Regions from separate parts of the Iodidimonas sp. SYSU 1G8 genome, predicted to be linked through region 1. Evidence: riboswitches for the same ligand, from Rfam matches in the RefSeq annotation. Region 1 holds a riboswitch; each other region holds the start of a gene.

Evidence for each region. A riboswitch is a leader RNA that binds a small molecule or an ion and turns the genes downstream of it on or off. The one in region 1 is predicted to bind cobalamin.
Region 2: linked by a shared signal. The riboswitch ahead of WJU17_RS00455 (hypothetical protein) and the one ahead of WJU17_RS14835 (TonB-dependent receptor) in region 1 are both predicted to bind cobalamin.
Region 3: linked by a shared signal. The riboswitch ahead of WJU17_RS00395 (TonB-dependent receptor) and the one ahead of WJU17_RS14835 (TonB-dependent receptor) in region 1 are both predicted to bind cobalamin.
Region 4: linked by a shared signal. The riboswitch ahead of cobW (cobalamin biosynthesis protein CobW) and the one ahead of WJU17_RS14835 (TonB-dependent receptor) in region 1 are both predicted to bind cobalamin.

The regions. Positions count from the first base shown of each region.
Region 1 is NZ_JBBYXJ010000002.1:803,179-807,385, reverse strand. It holds gene WJU17_RS14840 (ABC transporter substrate-binding protein) at 1-658, opposite strand, end outside; gene WJU17_RS14835 (TonB-dependent receptor) at 663-2,630, opposite strand; cobalamin riboswitch at 2,810-3,009, opposite strand; gene WJU17_RS14830 (DHA2 family efflux MFS transporter permease subunit) at 3,067-4,207, opposite strand, start outside.
Region 2 is NZ_JBBYXJ010000001.1:88,772-92,978, reverse strand. It holds gene WJU17_RS00470 (DUF2309 domain-containing protein) at 1-97, shown strand, start outside; gene WJU17_RS00465 (P-II family nitrogen regulator) at 100-450, shown strand; gene cysD (sulfate adenylyltransferase subunit CysD) at 497-1,417, shown strand; cobalamin riboswitch at 1,544-1,755, shown strand; gene WJU17_RS00455 (hypothetical protein) at 1,861-2,421, shown strand; gene cobT (nicotinate-nucleotide--dimethylbenzimidazole phosphoribosyltransferase) at 2,418-3,446, shown strand; gene cobS (adenosylcobinamide-GDP ribazoletransferase) at 3,436-4,197, shown strand; gene cobU (bifunctional adenosylcobinamide kinase/adenosylcobinamide-phosphate guanylyltransferase) at 4,194-4,207, shown strand, end outside.
Region 3 is NZ_JBBYXJ010000001.1:77,667-81,873, forward strand. It holds gene WJU17_RS00385 (ABC transporter substrate-binding protein) at 1-206, opposite strand, end outside; gene WJU17_RS00390 (iron ABC transporter permease) at 205-1,224, shown strand; cobalamin riboswitch at 1,284-1,499, shown strand; gene WJU17_RS00395 (TonB-dependent receptor) at 1,674-3,563, shown strand; gene WJU17_RS00400 (hypothetical protein) at 3,581-4,156, shown strand; gene WJU17_RS00405 (ABC transporter substrate-binding protein) at 4,149-4,207, shown strand, end outside.
Region 4 is NZ_JBBYXJ010000001.1:69,656-73,862, forward strand. It holds gene WJU17_RS00350 (DUF6524 family protein) at 1-64, shown strand, start outside; tRNA gene WJU17_RS00355 (tRNA-Ser) at 125-217, shown strand; gene WJU17_RS00360 (histidine phosphatase family protein) at 441-1,022, shown strand; gene bluB (5,6-dimethylbenzimidazole synthase) at 1,019-1,660, shown strand; cobalamin riboswitch at 1,685-1,886, shown strand; gene cobW (cobalamin biosynthesis protein CobW) at 1,999-3,036, shown strand; gene cobN (cobaltochelatase subunit CobN) at 3,036-4,207, shown strand, end outside.

The DNA.
Region 1 (4,207 bases):
CCAGGATCAGCAGATCCGGATCGGCCCGCAGCACATCCTCGACCGACATGCTGACCCAGCCGGCCATGCCCGGCCTGGCCGCGATATTCGTCAAGCCGAGATGGGTCAGGACGTCGTTGAACAGGCTGGGCACGCCGGCGGAGAAGCCGTTCGCGCCATAGACCAGGGCGCGCCTGTTTTCGCCGGCCAAGGCGCCCTTCGTGCGAACCAGCGCGGCGTCGAAGTCGGCGACCATCGCCTCGCCCTTCGCGGGCCGTCCCAGCGCGGCCGCCACCTGCCGGATGTTACGTCGTGTCCCCTCGAACGTATCGGCGACGGGCACGGTGACGATGGGAATGCCCTGGCGCCGCAGCAGGGCGGTGGCGAGGGGCGATGTGGTACCATCGGCGAAGACGAGGTCCGGCCGCATGCGCAGCACCTCCTCGGCCAGGCCATGATTGGCTGTGTAGCGGGCGGCCCGTCCGGCCATGGCGGAGTCATCCGCTTCCTGCGTGACCCAGTGGACCGACTGGATGGTGTCTTCATCGGCCAGCATCATCACGAGCTGGTCGGTGCACAGACCCATGGAGACGATGCGCCGGGGCGCCGCCTCGGCGGGCAGGCAGAAACAGGCGGCGAGCAGGCAGAACAAAACGCCATGCCAACCCGCCGCCTTCATTCCTTTACTCTCCCAGTTTCACCCGCAGGCCGGCGAACGCGCCAATGCCCGGGGAGCGGTAGGAGAACACTTCCTCGTAATCCTGGTCGATCATATTCTCGACCCGGCCGTAGATTTCGACGGCTTCGGTCAGGCGATAGCTCGCCGCCAGGGTCACCAACAGGTAATCGTCGAGCGTCACCATGAATTCAGGCGTCGTATCGACGAATTCATTGTCGAGTTGCTTGCCATTATACGACAGGTCGAGATTGACGTTGCCGCGACCGGACGCGAACGCGTAGTTCACGTTGATATTGCCCAGATGCTTGGGACGGCGCACTTCACGACCGCCGGCCGGCTGCCTGGAGCTGGTGTAGGTATAGCTGCCGCCGATGGACAGCTCGTCCGTCAGATTGGCCGAAAGCATCAGCTCGAGACCCTTGCGGCGGCTTTTGCCGACCAGATTCTCCACCGAGGTCAGGAAGGTATTGGAGTCGAATACCGTGACGATCTCGTCGTGCAGATTGGCGTCGAAATAGGTCACGTCGACGGTGATCCGGTCACCCCAGAACTTCTGCTCGACACCGACGTCGAAGCTGCTCGAGCGTTCCGGGCTCAGGCCGGGGTTGCCGACGAAGAAATCCGGGAAGTAACCGAACAGTTCGAAGAAGCCGGGATTGGTGATCGCCGTGCCGTGGCTGCCGTGCAGGCGTGTACCGCTGCCAGGAATCCGCCAGGACGCCGCGAGGCGGTAGGTGGTGGCGTCGGCGAACAGTTCGTTGTCGTCATGACGCACGCCGGCGGACAGGAACACCTGTTCGGCAAAGCCGACGCGGTACTCGCCGATGAAGCTGTTCTGGCTGTCGGAACGCTTCTGGTTCTCCAGCGCGTCCGGGACGGCGCCGTAGTTCTGGAAATCCTGCTCCTCGCGCTCGAACGCGACAGTGACATGGTGGTCCGCGTCGAGAAAGGACGGGGTCTGGAAGTTGACCGTGTTCTGGTACTCGAACTTCAGCCGCGAGCCGCTGTTGCCCGTGAGATCGCTGCTGTCGTTGATGTATTCACGTTCGGTGTCGGCATAGAGAACCGCCGCCTTGTGAATCCACGTGCCCTCGAACAGCGAGAGTTCGCCGCCCAGCCGGCCATAGAACTGGCGATTGTCCTGCTCGTCGCTGGAATCAATGATCAGGCCGTTGGTCGGCGTCGACGGAAAATCGAAATCCTGCCGGTCGGTCTCGCTGTGGCTGTCGACCAGCCGCGCGGTGCCATCCAGCCGGAAGCTGTCACTGAGCAGAGCTGTCGCCTTGCCGCTGACCGTGAAGACGCGCGATCCATCCTTTTCCGTGCCCATGCGGGACAAGTTGATGCCGTCAGTACCGAAATAGCCGGCAGAGACCGCGCCATAGAAGCGTTCGACGCCGCCGGACATCAGCGCCGTCACCTGGCGCTGCCCGAACGAGCCGCCTTCGACCGAGCCTTCCGCCTGGAAGCCCGGCTTGCCGCCCTTGGTGATGATGTTGATGACGCCGCCCAAGGCATCTGAACCATAGAGCGCGCTCTGGGCACCGCGCAGCACCTCGATTCGCTCGACGCCCACGGCCAGCAGCGAGGCATAGTCGAATTCGCCGTTGAAGTTCAGCTCGTTGGCCTCGACGCCGTCGATCAGTACCAGCGTATGGTTGCCTTCCGCGCCGCGCATGCGGATCTGGGTGAGCTGTCCCGGGCCGCCCGAGCGGCTGACCGATACGCTGGGCACGCTGCGCAGCAGATCCGAGACGACCGGATTCTGGCGCTGCACGATATCCTGCTCGGTGAGCACCGACAGGGAATAGCCCAGCTCCGAGGCGGGCGCGGGCGTCATGGCCCCGGTCACCACGATGGTATCGCCGGGCAGCACGCCATCGGCGGCGACGGCGTGACCAGTCGCGACCGCGAAAAGCGCGACCGCGCTGACGAATGTCCGGTTGCGCCGGCTTGTTCTATTGATTGGCATCGGTTTCCTCCACAGCCACAAGGTCAGGAGGTCGAACGGGCACGGCGAGCCGGACGCGTTTCGCGTCGTTTGTCTTGAAAGGAAGGACAGGCAACGTCCCATTGTACGGCTTCCACCAGCGTGCGACCCAGTTACGGTGTCGTCACAGCGGAAACCCGCACCACCCACTACCCCGGTAGCTGGAAGGACGACGCGATGGCAGGTCTCCTGGCTCGCGGGTCGCCGCCTCGATGCACCTTCCCAAGGCACAAGGCCTCAGTGGTCAATCGCATCGAAACTCGCCGCTTACAGTTGCGGGGACAGCCACGGCCTGGGCCTGCTTCAGCCTTTCCGTGTTCCCTTTGAAGCCCTCACGGGCACCATCGCGGCGGAACCTACGCCGCTTACAGGCGGATTACAATTGCCGAGAAAGGCGTATCTCCCGTGCGGTTCCGGATCAGCCGCGCGGGCGCCGACGGCGCGGAGCGACCGCCAGCAGGGCGAGCACGGCCAGAACAGTGATCGCACTCAGCATGGCCCACGCCTCGTTGATCGCCATCACCAGCCCGGCCTTCTCGACCAGCGGACGGGCGAAGTCGATGGCGCCGCTGTCCAGGCCGCTCAACGGAACGCCCTTGAAGAATTTGAGCGGCAAACCGACGAACTGCGCCGCGTCGCGGCTGCCAGCCATCAGATCCGCCGCCAGCTGGGTGACATGATGCGCCGCGCGGCCGTAGATCACCGTGTCGATGAGGGCAATACCGATCGCCCCGCCCAGATTGCGCATCAGGTTGAACAGGCCGCTGGCGTCCGCCACGCGCTCGGGCGGTAGGTGACCCAGCGCGAGACGCGTGGGCGGCAGGAGGCAGAGCATGATCGCGCTGCCACGCACGATCTGCGGCCAAAGCATCTCGTCGAAGCCCGCCTGCGGAGTCTGGAAGACGCTCATGCCCATGCCGATGCCAAACAGGGTAAAGCCGCAGGCCGTCAGCAGCCTCGCGTCGACCCGCCGTTCGAGCCAGACCACGAGAGGCGCGGTCGCCAGCTGGGCCAGGCCAGTTACCAGCATGACCGTGCCGATCTCCAGCGGTCCGTAGCCCCGGACGAATCCCAGGAACACCGGCATGAGGTAAACCGAGCCGTAAAGGCCCACGCCGAGCACGAAACTCAACACGCATCCCACGCTGAAGAGGCGGTCATGGAATGTCCTGAGATCGACGATTGGCCAGTATCGCTTCAGTGTCCGGCGCACGAAGGTGATGGAGGCCACGACACTCAGGATCAGCAATCCGACGACCACGGTCGAGACCCACCCTCGTTGCGGCGCCTCCTTGAGCCCGATCTCCAGCGCGGCCAGCGCCGACGCCATCAGCAGCAGCGCCGGCCAGTCGATCACGGCCGCATGCTTCCAGTCGGGTCGCTGACGCGGCAGAGCGAAAAATGCCAGCATGGCGGCGAGCATCCCCGGCGCCACATTGACCAGGAACAGCCAGTGCCATGAGAACGTCTCGGTGATCCAGCCGCCCACCAGCGGACCTATGGTGGGCGCCAGCACGGCGAGGACGCCGCCAATGGTGGTGGCGATGCCCTGCAGCCTC
Region 2 (4,207 bases), on a different contig from region 1:
GGACCCGCACACCGGCAAGGCGCTTCGCTGGCTGCCCGATGATGAACGGGACGCGGAGCTCTCCGTCGCTCCCACAATCCATGAACTGGAGATTTGACCATGACCGACGCCACTTTCGGTGAGCTCAGGCTGCACCGGCTCAAGAAGATCGAAATCGTGCTCCTCGCCGAAGACCGCCTCCTCGTTGAAGATCTGCTCAAGACCGCTGGTGTCGGCGGGTGGAGCATGATCCGCGACGTCGCCGGTATGGGCCACAGCGGCTTTCATCAGGGCAAAACGATCTTCAATGATCAAAGCGGGCTCGTCATGTTCGTCGGGGTCGCGGAGGAAAAGATCATCTCCGAGGTCGCGCGAGGTCTCGCGCGCCTGTTCGAGAAGCGTCCGGGCGTGACATTTCTGTCCGATGTGGAGGTCATGCGCTCCGACTACTTCGCGAAGTCACCGGCGTGAGCGCGATGAACCACGACGGGCGGTTTCATTGTCACCATCGCCATGCGTGCAACGTGAGAGTGCGGTAATGACCCTGACGCATCTTGACCGGCTCGAAGCCGAGTCCATCCACATCATGCGCGAAGTAGCGGCCGGGGCCGAAAACCCCGTCTTCCTGTATTCCGTCGGCAAGGACAGCTCGGTGATGCTTCACCTCGCGGTGAAGGCCTTCTTTCCCTCACCGCCGCCATTTCCCTTTCTGCACATCGAGTCCGGATGGGATTTCCGCGACCTGCTGACCCACCGCGACGGAATGGCGGAACGATATGGACTTCAACTTCTGGTCGAGCGTAACGAGGACGCCGAGCGGCTTGGCATCAACCCGTTCGACACGCCCACCGGTATCTACGCCCAGATGATGTTGATCGATCCGCTCAAGGCCGCGCTCGACCGGCATGGCTTTGACGTGGCCTTTGGCGGCGCCCGTCGGGACGAGGAAAAGGCACGTGCCAAGGAACGCATCTTTTCGTTCCGCTCGGCAAGCCATGGCTGGGATCCGAAAAACCAGCGGCCCGAACTCTGGGCGCTCTACAACACGCGAAAAGCCAAAGGCGAAACCATCCGGGTCTTTCCAATCTCCAACTGGACGGAGCTGGACATCTGGCAATACATCCTGCGCGAAAAGATCCCGATCGTTCCCCTCTATCTCGCGGAGGAACGTCCGACGATCGAGCGTGATGGCCTGTTGCTGGTTGTCGACGACCATCGCATGCGCCTTGGCCCCGAGGACGTGATCACGCAGCGCCGCGTCCGGTTCCGTACACTCGGGTGCTATCCGCTGACAGGTGCGACCGAAAGCGCCGCACAGAACCTTACCCAGGTCATCCAGGAGATGCTGCTCGCGAAAACCTCCGAGCGCCAAGGCCGCGCCGTCGATCATGACGAGGCGGCGTCGATGGAGAAGAAGAAGCAGGTCGGGTACTTCTGAGTGGTGACGGAGCGGCCTCCCATCCGCCAGCTCGGCTGTGTGGTCGGTCCGGGTCTCGATGCCGAGCGAGGGGCCCGCGCATCACCGTCGCGCGCAGGAAGAGTTTGACCGGCGCCGCCGGTCCTGCAACATAGGCGCGGGTTCGGTTCTCCGGTCGCCATGGCCGGAGCTAAGAGGGAACCCGGTGCGCCTTGGTGACGAGGCAAAGCCGGGGCTGCCCCCGCAACTGTAAGCGGCGAGCCATCCTGTCGATCCATGCCACTGGCGCGAGCCGGGAAGGCGGACGGGATGGCGGCGACCCGCGAGCCAGGAGACCTGCCGGTATCCATGAACGTCTACGGGCGGGGTGTCCCGGTGGGTTGCGTTCTGGTGGCCGGCGCCTGCCGTGCCGTCCAGTCCTGGCATCCTTTCCGGCCGGCAGTCCGCCGCAACCGGAGAGAACAATGAACTACCTTCATGACAATGACGATGCCAGGCGGTGGGCCTGGCTTGCTCTGCTCAACACCGCCAGTGTCCTTCTCAGCCTTCCCTTCTCCTGCGTGGCGCCCTTCGTGGCGCTCGTGACGCTGGCGGGGCTCAACATGAACCGAACCGATGCGTTCCTGCTCGCGGGCGCCGTCTTTCTGGCCAATCAGGCCACCGGCTTCGGCTTCCTGGGCTATTCCCTGAAGTTCAGTACTATCGCGTGGGGCGTGGCCATGGGTATCGGCTGCATGCTCGCGGTCTGGGCCGCGTTCGAGACGGCGCGATACGCCGCCGGCAAATCGCCCCTGCTGCGCGTCCTCCTGACATTCACCGCGGCCTGCCTCGTCTGGCAGGCGACGATGTCGGTGACCGCCGCCATGCTCTCGCCGCATGGCGCGTTCAACGGCCGGATCATCGCCAACATGGTGGCCATCAACGCGGGATCACTGCTGCTCCTCCTCGGCCTGCAGTATGCCGGACAACGGTTGGGCATCGCGCCGCGCGCCCGGCACGCCCTGACGGGAACGGCGCGGGCGTGAGCAACCGCCTGTTCGAGACACCGGAAACGCTGGCGCACCTGTTGCGCCAGCTGCCCGGGGCGGATCCGGCGTCCATCGAGAGAGCCGCCGGGCGGCAGGGTCAGCTGACCAAACCGCCCGGCGCGCTGGGGCGCCTCGAGGGACTGGCCCTGTTCATGGCGGGCTGGCAGGGAACGCCGCGCGCCGACCGGGTTCAGGCCATTGTCTTCGCCGGCAATCACGGCGTGACGGCGCAGGGCATCTCGCCCTTTCCCGCCGCGGTGACCGCCCAGATGGTCGCCAATTTCAGGTCGGGCGGCGCGGCGGTCAACGCGCTGGCCGGCACGGTCGGCGCCGACCTTTCGGTCGTGGCGTTGGAGCTCGACAGGCCGACGGGCGATATCTCGGAAATGCCGGCGCTCTCGGATGACGAGGTTCTGGCCGCCCTGAACAGCGGCGCGGCCGCCGTGGATGAAGGCACGGATATTCTCGTGCTCGGCGAAATGGGCATCGGCAACACCACGGTGGCGGCGGCCCTGTGCGCGGCCAGCTACGGCGGCGCAGGCGCGGACTGGGCGGGTCCCGGCACCGGCATGACGGGCAAGGGCGTCGCCCACAAGGCCGCGATCGTCGATCGCGCGCTGGCGCGACACGGCACGGCGGCGCGAGATCCGTTCCAGACCCTCGCGAGCCTGGGCGGGCGTGAACTATGCGCTATCGCGGGCGCCATCGTGGCCGCGCGGCTGCGCCGCGTACCCGTGCTGCTCGACGGATTCGTCGTCTGCGCCGCGCTCGCGCCACTGGCCGCGCACTCGCCCGATATCCTCGCCCATTGCATCGCGGGACATGTGTCGGCGGAACCGGGCCACCGGAAACTGCTTGCCGCTTTCGGGCTGACGCCGCTGCTGTCCCTGCGCATGCGTCTTGGCGAAGGAACGGGCGCCCTGCTGGCCGTCTCGGTGCTGCGCGGCGCGGTCGCCACGCACAACGGCATGGCGACCTTCGCGGAAGCCGGTGTCAGCAGCGAAGACGGCCATGTGGATTAGCCGTCGCCGCGACGAGCTGGCGGCGGCCATCATGCTGCTGACGCGACTGCCCGCCTGGCCCGTCCCGGGCCATGATGAGGGCCTGACCGCCCGCGCCGTCTGGGCCTATCCTGTGGTCGGCGCGGTGATCGGCGGCATTGGCGGAGTCACCGCCCTGATCGCGCAGTGGGCTGGCCTGTCGTTGCTGGTCGCGGTTCTGCTCGGGCTGGCGGCGACTCTGCTGGCGACCGGCTGCTTCCACGAGGACGGTCTGGCGGATTTCTGCGATGGCATCGGCGGCGGGCGCACCCGTGAGCGCAAGCTGGAGATCATGCGCGACAGCAGGATCGGCACCTATGGAGGCGCCGCCCTCATCCTCTCATTGGGGCTGCGTGCCGCAGCGCTCGCGGCCATGGCGCCGCCCATGGTCCTCGCGGTCTGGATCGCCGCCGGCGCGCTGGCGCGCGGTGGGGCGCTGCTGCTGCTCGCCGTCCTGCCCGCCGCCCGCGAGGATGGCCTGGCCCGGAGCGCCGGAGCGCCGCCGCTGCCGTCGCTCATCGCGGGCTGGGCCGCGACGACGCTCATCACTCTCGCCGCCCTGGGCGCCAGCGGTCTCATCCTGGTCATCGCGGCGCTGGTGGCCAGCCTTGCCGTGATGCTGCTGTCCCGCCGGCATCTGGGCGGGTACACGGGCGATGCGCTCGGCGCGGCGGCGCAAGCCGCCGAAATCGCCTGCCTGGTCGTCGCCTCGAGCCTCTGGGTGACGCTATGACGGACAGTTT
Region 3 (4,207 bases), on a different contig from region 1:
TACGATCTGGCGGCCTCGGACTGGTACGACATGGCCGGATCGCGCGCCCATTCGGAGAGCGCGGCGATCTGATCCCTGTCGGCCAGCGCGATCAGATACTGGTCGGCGCACATGTTGAGCGACACGATACGCTGCGGGGCGCCGAAGGCGGGCGCCGCGACCGCGAGGAGCGCCGTGGAACAGATGACGGCAAGGAGGGTTTTCATGACGCCTCCTGATACCCCTGTTTCGCCGCGGCGCTCAAGCGGCATCGGCATTCTGGTTCTGGTCGCGCTGTGCATTTTTGCAGCGGGGCTGTCCCTCGTCACGGGACCCGCGCCGATTGGCTGGGGCGACGTGTCGCGGGCGGTGCTGGGCCAGGGCGATCCCGTGATCCGGTCGGTGGTCATGGAAATCCGCTTGCCTCGATTGATCCTGTCGCTGTCGGTGGGCGCGACGCTGGCGCTGACGGGCGCCGCCCTGCAAGGCTATCTGCGCAATCCCCTGGCTGATCCATCGGTGCTTGGCGCCTCGGGCGCGGCCGCGCTCGGCGCGGTGGTGGCGCTATATTTCGGCCTCGCGGCCGTCACACCCGCCGCGCTGCCGTTGATGGCCATCGGCAGCGCCGTCATCGGCCTGTCTTTCGTGATGGCCCTGTCGCGGCGGGCGGACAGCCCGCTGACCCTGATTTTGGCTGGTATCGCGGTGGGCACGCTGTCGGGCGCGGCGATTTCCCTGGCGCTGAACCTGTCCGCTAACCCGTTCTCGGGCATGGAGATCACGTTCTGGCTGCTCGGCTCCCTGGAGGACCGGAGCATGACCCATGTGGCGCTGGCGCTGCCGTCCATGGTCGCGGGCTGCGCCCTGCTGATGTGGGACGGGCGCGGTCTGGATGCGCTGGCGCTTGGCGAGGACGCGGCCGAGGCCCTGGGTTTCAATCTGAGCCATGTCCAGTGGCGGGTCGTGGCGGGCGTCGCCCTGGCGGTCGGCGGCGCGGTCGCGGTTTCAGGCACTATCGGATTCGTCGGCCTCGTCGTGCCGCATATCATCCGCCTGCTCGGCAACGTGCCGCCCTCGCGCATATTGCTGCCCTCGGCGCTCGCCGGCGCGGCCCTGCTCACCGTGGCGGATGTGGCCGTCCGTCTCGTGCCGGCGACCACGGAACTGCGGCTTGGCGTCGTGACCGCCATGCTCGGCGTGCCCTTCTTCCTGCACCTGCTGACGCGCCGCCGCGCGCCGGCGTGAGGCGGTATCGACGCCGCGACGCTGTGCAAAAATCCACATTGCCCGTGTTTGCAAATGTACGTAACGTTGATGCCGGTGGTCCTCCGAGAGGAGGTTCAAAAGGGAACTCAGAACACGACGCCGCATCGCGTGCGGTCAAGTGAAGCTGGGGCTGTACCCGCAACTGTGATCGGGGAGCTTCCGTCACACGCAGCCACTGGGGCTTTTGCCCTGGGAAGGCGTGACGAAGTGAAGATCCGAGAGCCAGGAGACCTGCCACCTTCGTCGCTCGTCTTTCGGTCGGGAAGAACTGGAAGAGCGGTCCTCCGTAGAGGCGACACCTTGTGTAACTGCGGGTGGGCCGTGCGGACGTCTGGCTTGAAAGGCCGTTTCGTACTCCTTCCATGAACCATCGTTGGCTCAGTCCGTCCCGCGACTGATAACGGGGCGTCGCCCCCGATGGAGGAACTATGACTGCGCGTTCAATGCGAGCGCGGGCAGCGGGGTATTCGTGCGCCCTGATCGCTCTCGCCATGCCGGGTACGGGATTTGCTCAGACCCTCGATACGACAGCGTTGGAAGAAGTGGTGGTGAGCGCGAGCCGCACCGGCCTCAAGCCGCGCGAGATCGGCAGCTCGTTCAGCGTCATCGATGCCGAAGACCTGCAGGCCAACCAGGTAACGGTGCTGCGCGATCTGCTGCAGGATCTGCCGGGTATCCAGATCAGCAACAATCGCCCCGGCGGTTTTTCGAACCTCAGCATCCGGGGCTCGGACAATGATCAGGTTCTCGTGCTGATCGACGGCATCGAGCTGGGCGATCCCAGCAGCACCAGCACCCAGTTCCAGATGGACCATCTGACCGCGCTCGACGTGTCTCGTATCGAGGTGCTGCGCGGCAATCAGAGTTCGCTCTATGGCAGCGATGCGATCGGCGGTGTCATCAACATCGTCACCAGGCGTGCGACCGAGGACGGCCTTACCCTGAACGGCGAAATGGAGGGCGGCTCCTTCGGCACCTTCAACGGCGGCGCGTCGCTGTACGGCAAGACCGGGCCGCTCGATGTGCGTCTTTCGGTGACCGGCCATCGCAATGACGGTCCGTCGCTGGCGGCGCCGACGGCCGGTCCGTCGGTCGAGCCTGATGCCTATAGCCGCTACGGCTTCAGTGGCCGCATCGGATACCAGATCACCGATAATCTGGAAATCGTCGCGACGGGGTTCCTCAGCCGGACGGATTCCGATCTCGATGGCACTGGCACCGATGTGTCGAGCAATGACAACGTGGAGAAGGACGAGGACGCGGCGGCCATCCAGGTCAATCACAAGGCCTTCGACGGAAGATGGCGCAACAGTCTGCTTGCCAGTTACTACCAGGCCGAGCGCCTCTATTTCGGCCGGTCTACCCGGCCTGAAGGCGATCAGTATCTCGGCAAGAAGCGTAACCTCAACTACACCAGCGCCTTCGATGCGACGGAATGGCTCAGCGTCGTCGTGGGCGGTAACCTGGAAGAGGAATCCACCGACCAGATCACGTCCTTCTCCGGTGACTTCATCGAGAAAGTCGATACCAAATCCGTGTTCGGGGAAGTGGCGCTGAAGCCACTCGAAAACCTGACCCTCACCGGCGCCTTCCGATATGACGACAACAGCCAGTTCGGCGGTTTCGACACCTACCGCGGCACCGTCGCCTATGTGTTGCCGGCGGCGCTGGCAGGCGGCGATCTCAAGCTGCGGGCGAGCTATGGCACCGGGGCCAAGGCGCCGGGCCTGTACCAGCTCTATGATCCGACTTACGGCAATCCGAACCTGACCGTGGAAGAGAGCCAGGGATGGGACGCCGGATTCGACCTGAATTGGGCCGACCCTCAGATCAATCTGACGGTGAACTATTTCGAAAGCCACGTCGAGGATGAGATCGAGTTCATTCTGAACGGCTATCGGATGGGCGGCGAGTCCAAGTCGAAAGGCGTCGAGTTCGGCGCCACCGCGCAGATCACGCCCTGGCTGAGCGTCAGCCAGAGTTACACCTACCTCAGCTCGCGCAAGCTGCCGGCGAACACCTGGAAGGGCCGGCCGCGTCATTCGGGAGCGACCTCGGTGACCATCTATCCGCTGGAGGACCTGTCGATCACTGCACGCGCGCGGTTCAAGAGCGAAAACCTGTCGAGCGGCGTCAATCGGCCGGTCGACGGCTTCGTCACCGTGGACCTGCTGGTGAGCTACCGGGTCAACGACCAGCTCGAGCTCTATGGCCGCGTCGTGAACCTGTTCGACAAGGATTACATGCTCAACTGGGGCAACAGCACCTATGGGCTGAGTGGTTTCGTCGGCGTCCGCGCGTCGCTCAACGTCCTGTAACGAGGGAGAACAGATCCATGACCCAGCCCATTCCCATGGTGTCGATCATCGAAAGCGGGGCGACGGAACAGGTTTGGCCGTTGCCGTTGGACGAAGCGTTCCTCGAGCGGCTGCTCAGGGATCTGTTCGAAAACCATTACGCTGCCTTGACGTTCGGGCCGCTGATTCCCGGCGCCGCCTATGAAATGAAGGCGCCGGGCGCGCCGGAGCGCGTCAGCTGCCAGGGCGGATATCTCACCGTTCACTGGGGCGGCAAAGGGCATTTCCATCTGTGCATCGGCACCAATCGGGGGCCTGCCAGCAACCCCAATCCGCCGGAGCTGATTGCCCACCGGCGGCCCAGCCGGGCGGAATTCTTCCGCCGGCTGGACAAGCAGGGTCATCCCGTTTCCTGGGGCTACCGGATGTTCAACGGCAAGGGCGAGCCCCAGATCACCATCTTCTTCGCCAACCCGTTCATCACCGACGCGGATCAGCTCGCGGATGCGCCCGACTGGTCGCGGCTGGCGACCTGGGACGCGATCATGGCCGACTACGCGGGCCACCAGCCGGACGGGCTGGATCGGCTTGGCAAGGGGTTCCGGGGTGCGTGACACCTCGCGGCTCGCGGTGGCCATCGGGGTTGCGGTCGCCACCCTTTGCGG
Region 4 (4,207 bases), on a different contig from region 1:
GTCCTGGTCCCACGTACAGCGCCGGCTCAGCGGACAGGTCGATGTGGACGATATCGAGCCCTGATCCTGCATTCGCTCGGCTAAACCGTTGACACCCCGCCGCCTCTTGAGTACGAACGGCGGTGGAGAGGTGGCCGAGTGGCCGAAGGCGGCGGTTTGCTAAACCGTTATACGGTCAAAAGCCGTATCGTGGGTTCGAATCCCATCCTCTCCGCCATTCCCCCTGCCTGCTAACTCGTGGTTTTTGCTGCGTAATGTCTACGGTTGGTGGGCGTATCTCTCGATCTCGGATCAGCGTCGCCGGCCCAGCCACCTTGCGTGAGTCCATGCCAGCGCTGTCTCAGAATCGGTTCAGTTTTCTCGCCTGATCACGCCATCCGCGTCATGTCGCGTCAGCGTGGCGTCGTGAAGGTGCGAACGGTTCAAAAGAAGGACGTCCGGTGTCAGCCACCAGATGGATATGGTTTCGCCATGCGGCGACGGCGCCCTCTGCCGGCTTCTGCGGCAGACTGGACGTGGATGTCCTTCCGTTTCAGGCCACCCTCGTCGGCGAATGGGCCGTATCCCGGCCTGATGCTCTGCTGGTCAGCCCGCTCCGGCGCGCCCGCTCCACGGCGGCGGTGATCTGCCAATCCCTCGGCTTGCCGCAGGACCTTCGCGACGGCTTGGTCGAGCAGTCGTTCGGTGACTGGGAGGGGAGGGACTACACGGTGTCGCAGGGGCTGATGCCGGATACTCTCGATGGCATGGCCGCGTTTCGGCCGCCAGCCGGAGAAAGCTTCGACGACGTGGTCGCGCGTGTCAGGGCCGCCATGCGGGAGATCGAGGCCGATCATGCGGGCAGGACGCTATGGCTGATCGCCCACGCCGGAACCATCCGCGCCGCGCTCGCCGTCGCCCTCGATATGCCCGCGGGCAGGGCGCTCGGCTTCGCCGTCGATCATTTGTCGGCTACCGCCATGACCTCGTTCGGCGGCGCGGGTTGGCGAGTCGACTACGTGAACCGGCCCGCTTGCGCATGACCGCCAGGGAACCCGGTCCCGGACAGGATGCTCTTGAGAACCTGGAATCGCTCCTTGCCTGGCGTCGTGACGTCAGGCGGTTCCGGACCGATCCGGTGCCGGATATGCTGGTGCGGCATCTGCTCGACTTGGCGGCGCTCGCTCCCAGCGTGGGCAACAGCCAGCCCTGGCGCTTCGTCCGCGTGACGACGCCTGCGCTCCGCGAGGCGGTAGCCGAGAATTTCCGCGCCGCCAACTATGCCGCGTTGGCCGGCTACGAGGGCGAGAAGGCGGCGCTCTACCAGTCCCTGAAGCTTGCTGGCCTCGATGCGCCTGTTCATCTGGCGGTGTTCACCGACATGGAGCCGCGGGCCGGGCACGGTCTCGGTCGCCGGACCATGCCGGAGACGCTGGTCCATTCGACCGTCTGCGCCATCCACACGCTATGGCTGGCGGCTCGGGCGGCGGGGTTGGGTATCGGCTGGCTGTCCATCCTCGATCCGGAGCGTCTGGCCCGGGACCTTGCCATGCCCGCCGCGTGGCGCTTCACCGGCTATCTTTGCGTGGGTTATCCGGAAGAGGAACATCTCGACCCGGAGCTGGAGCGCCACGGTTGGCAGGCGCGAAACCCTGCCGAGACCTTCATCTTCGACGCCTAGATTGACCGCCCGGTGCTGCCGGGCGTATGACTGAAGCATTCGAGCGGACGGAAACGTCCAACGGGAATGCGGTGCGCGACGAGGGTCGCAATGCCGCGGCTGCCCCCGCAACTGTAAGCGGATAGCCATTCTGCCGTGGATGCCACTGGCGCGCAGGCGCTGGGAAGGCGGGCAGGGTGGCCGTGACCCGCGAGCCAGGAGACCGGCTCGAATCATCGATAGCGTAAGGCCCGGGCGGGGTGCACCGGGGCACGTAGTGTCCATCGGTTGCCCGTGTCGCGGCGCCTTTGGTCCATGTGTCCCGTCCTTTCCCATGCCGTTCATGAAGGACAGGACGAATGACCGCCAAGATCCCCGCCACCGTCATCACCGGCTTCCTCGGCGCCGGCAAGACAACGCTGATCCGGAACCTGCTGCGGAACGCGGGCGGTCGCCGCCTGGCACTGATCGTCAACGAATTCGGCGACGTGGGTATCGATGGCGATCTGCTCAAGGGCTGTGGCGAGGAGACCTGCCGCGACGAGGACATCGTCGAACTGGCCAACGGATGCATCTGCTGTACCGTCGCCGATGATTTCCTGCCCACGATCCAGATGTTGCTGGACCGCGCCGCGCCGCCCGATCACATCATCATCGAAACGTCGGGCCTCGCCCTGCCAAAGCCACTGGTGCGCGCTTTCAACTGGCCCGAAATCCGCACCCGGGTCACCGTGGACGGCGTGGTGACCGTGGTCGACGCGGCGGCTGTTTCCGAGGGCCGCTTCGCGGATGACGAGGACGCACTGGCGGCCCAGCGCGCGGCCGACGGCGCGCTGGATCACGACAATCCGCTGGAGGAACTGTTCGAGGACCAGTTGGCCTGCGCGGATCTGGTCCTGCTCAACAAGACGGATCTGCTGCAACACGCCCCGCTGGAGGACACGCGCGCCCTGTTGCGCACGATGCTGCCCCCCTCGGTCAAGCTGCTCTCCGTGGTCCAGGGCAAGCTCGACGCGGATGTACTGCTCGGGCTGAAGGCCGGGGCCGAGGACGATCTGGACTCTCGCCCCTCCCATCACGACGCCGACGGCGATCACGACCATGATGATTTCGACAGCTTCGTGCTGGAGGGCGGCACGGTCGCCGATCCGGCAAGGCTGATCGCGGCGATGCAAACGGTTATCGAGACCCATGACATCCTTCGCCTCAAAGGCTTCGCCGCCGTGGCGGGGCGGGACATGCGGATGGTGATCCAGGCTGTCGGCTCGCGTATCCAGCATCATTACGACCGGAGCTGGGACCCGAGAGAGATGCGCACGACCCGCCTGGTCGTGATCGGTGAAACCGGTCTCGAGCGCGATGTCATCAGCGCGGCGCTGTTGGCCGCGATGACCTGATGCATCTTCTTGCGACACAGCCAGGGACCGTGGACGACGGCGCCGAGGCGGTCGATCTGGGGCAGACACGGGGCGATATCGTCGTGTTGTCCGCCGCTGATACCGAACTGGCGTGCCTAGCGCGCGCGGCGGACGATCTGGGCGACGGGTTCCCCCGGGTGCGCCTCGCGAACCTGCTGCGCCTGCGGCACAATCTGTCGGTCGATCTCTACGTCGAAAGCGTGATCGTCCATGCCCGTCTTGTTGTCGTGCATCTTCTCGGAGGTCGTTCCTACTGGCCCTATGGCCTCGAGCAGCTCGCCGACGCCTGCCGCGCCCGCGACATCGTTTTCCTGGCCTTGCCGGGCGACGACCGGCCGGAACCGGAATTCGAGGCCATGTCCAGCCTTCAGGGCGCGCCGTATCAGCGCTTGTGGGCCTATCTGCGCCATGGTGGCATTCGTAACGCGGGAGAATTTTTGCGGTATGCCGCCGCTCTGGCGGGATGCGCCGCGGGCCCGTGGCTTGAACCGGCGCCGCTTCCCAATGCCGGCTTGTACTGGCCGGGCGAGGGCCAGCCTGATCGCGACGCTCTCGAGGCGCGCTGGATCGGCGGTGGCGGCCGGGTGCCGGTGCTGTTCTATCGCGCGCTGGTGCAGGCGGGGAACACGGAGGCCATCGACGCGCTGATCTCGGCGCTCGTTGCGAGAGGCCTCGATCCGGTGCCCGTGTTTCTCCAGGGGTTACGGGACCCGGAGTCGGCGGCGATCCTGCGTGATCTGCTTACCCAATGGCCACCCTCGGCGGTGCTGAACTGCACCTCCTTCGCAGTCTCGGCGCCGGGTGGCGCGCGCGGCATGTCGCCGCTGGACGACACCGATTGCCCCGTGTTGCAGGTCATTCTCTCAGGCGGCTCGGAAGTGGCCTGGGCCTCAGGCAATCAGGGTGTGTCGCCCCGCGACATGGCCATGAACGTCGCCTTGCCCGAGGTGGATGGACGGATCATCAGCCGGGCCGTCGCTTTCAAGGCTGAAACGCGGTTCGATGCGCGCACCCAGTGCCCCATCGTCGCCCACAGGCCGCTTGCGGACCGCGTCGATTTCGTCGCCGATCTCGCCCTGGCCTGGACAAGGCTCGCGGCGACGCCCGCGCCCTCGCGCCGCGTGGCGCTGATCCTCGCGAACTACCCCAA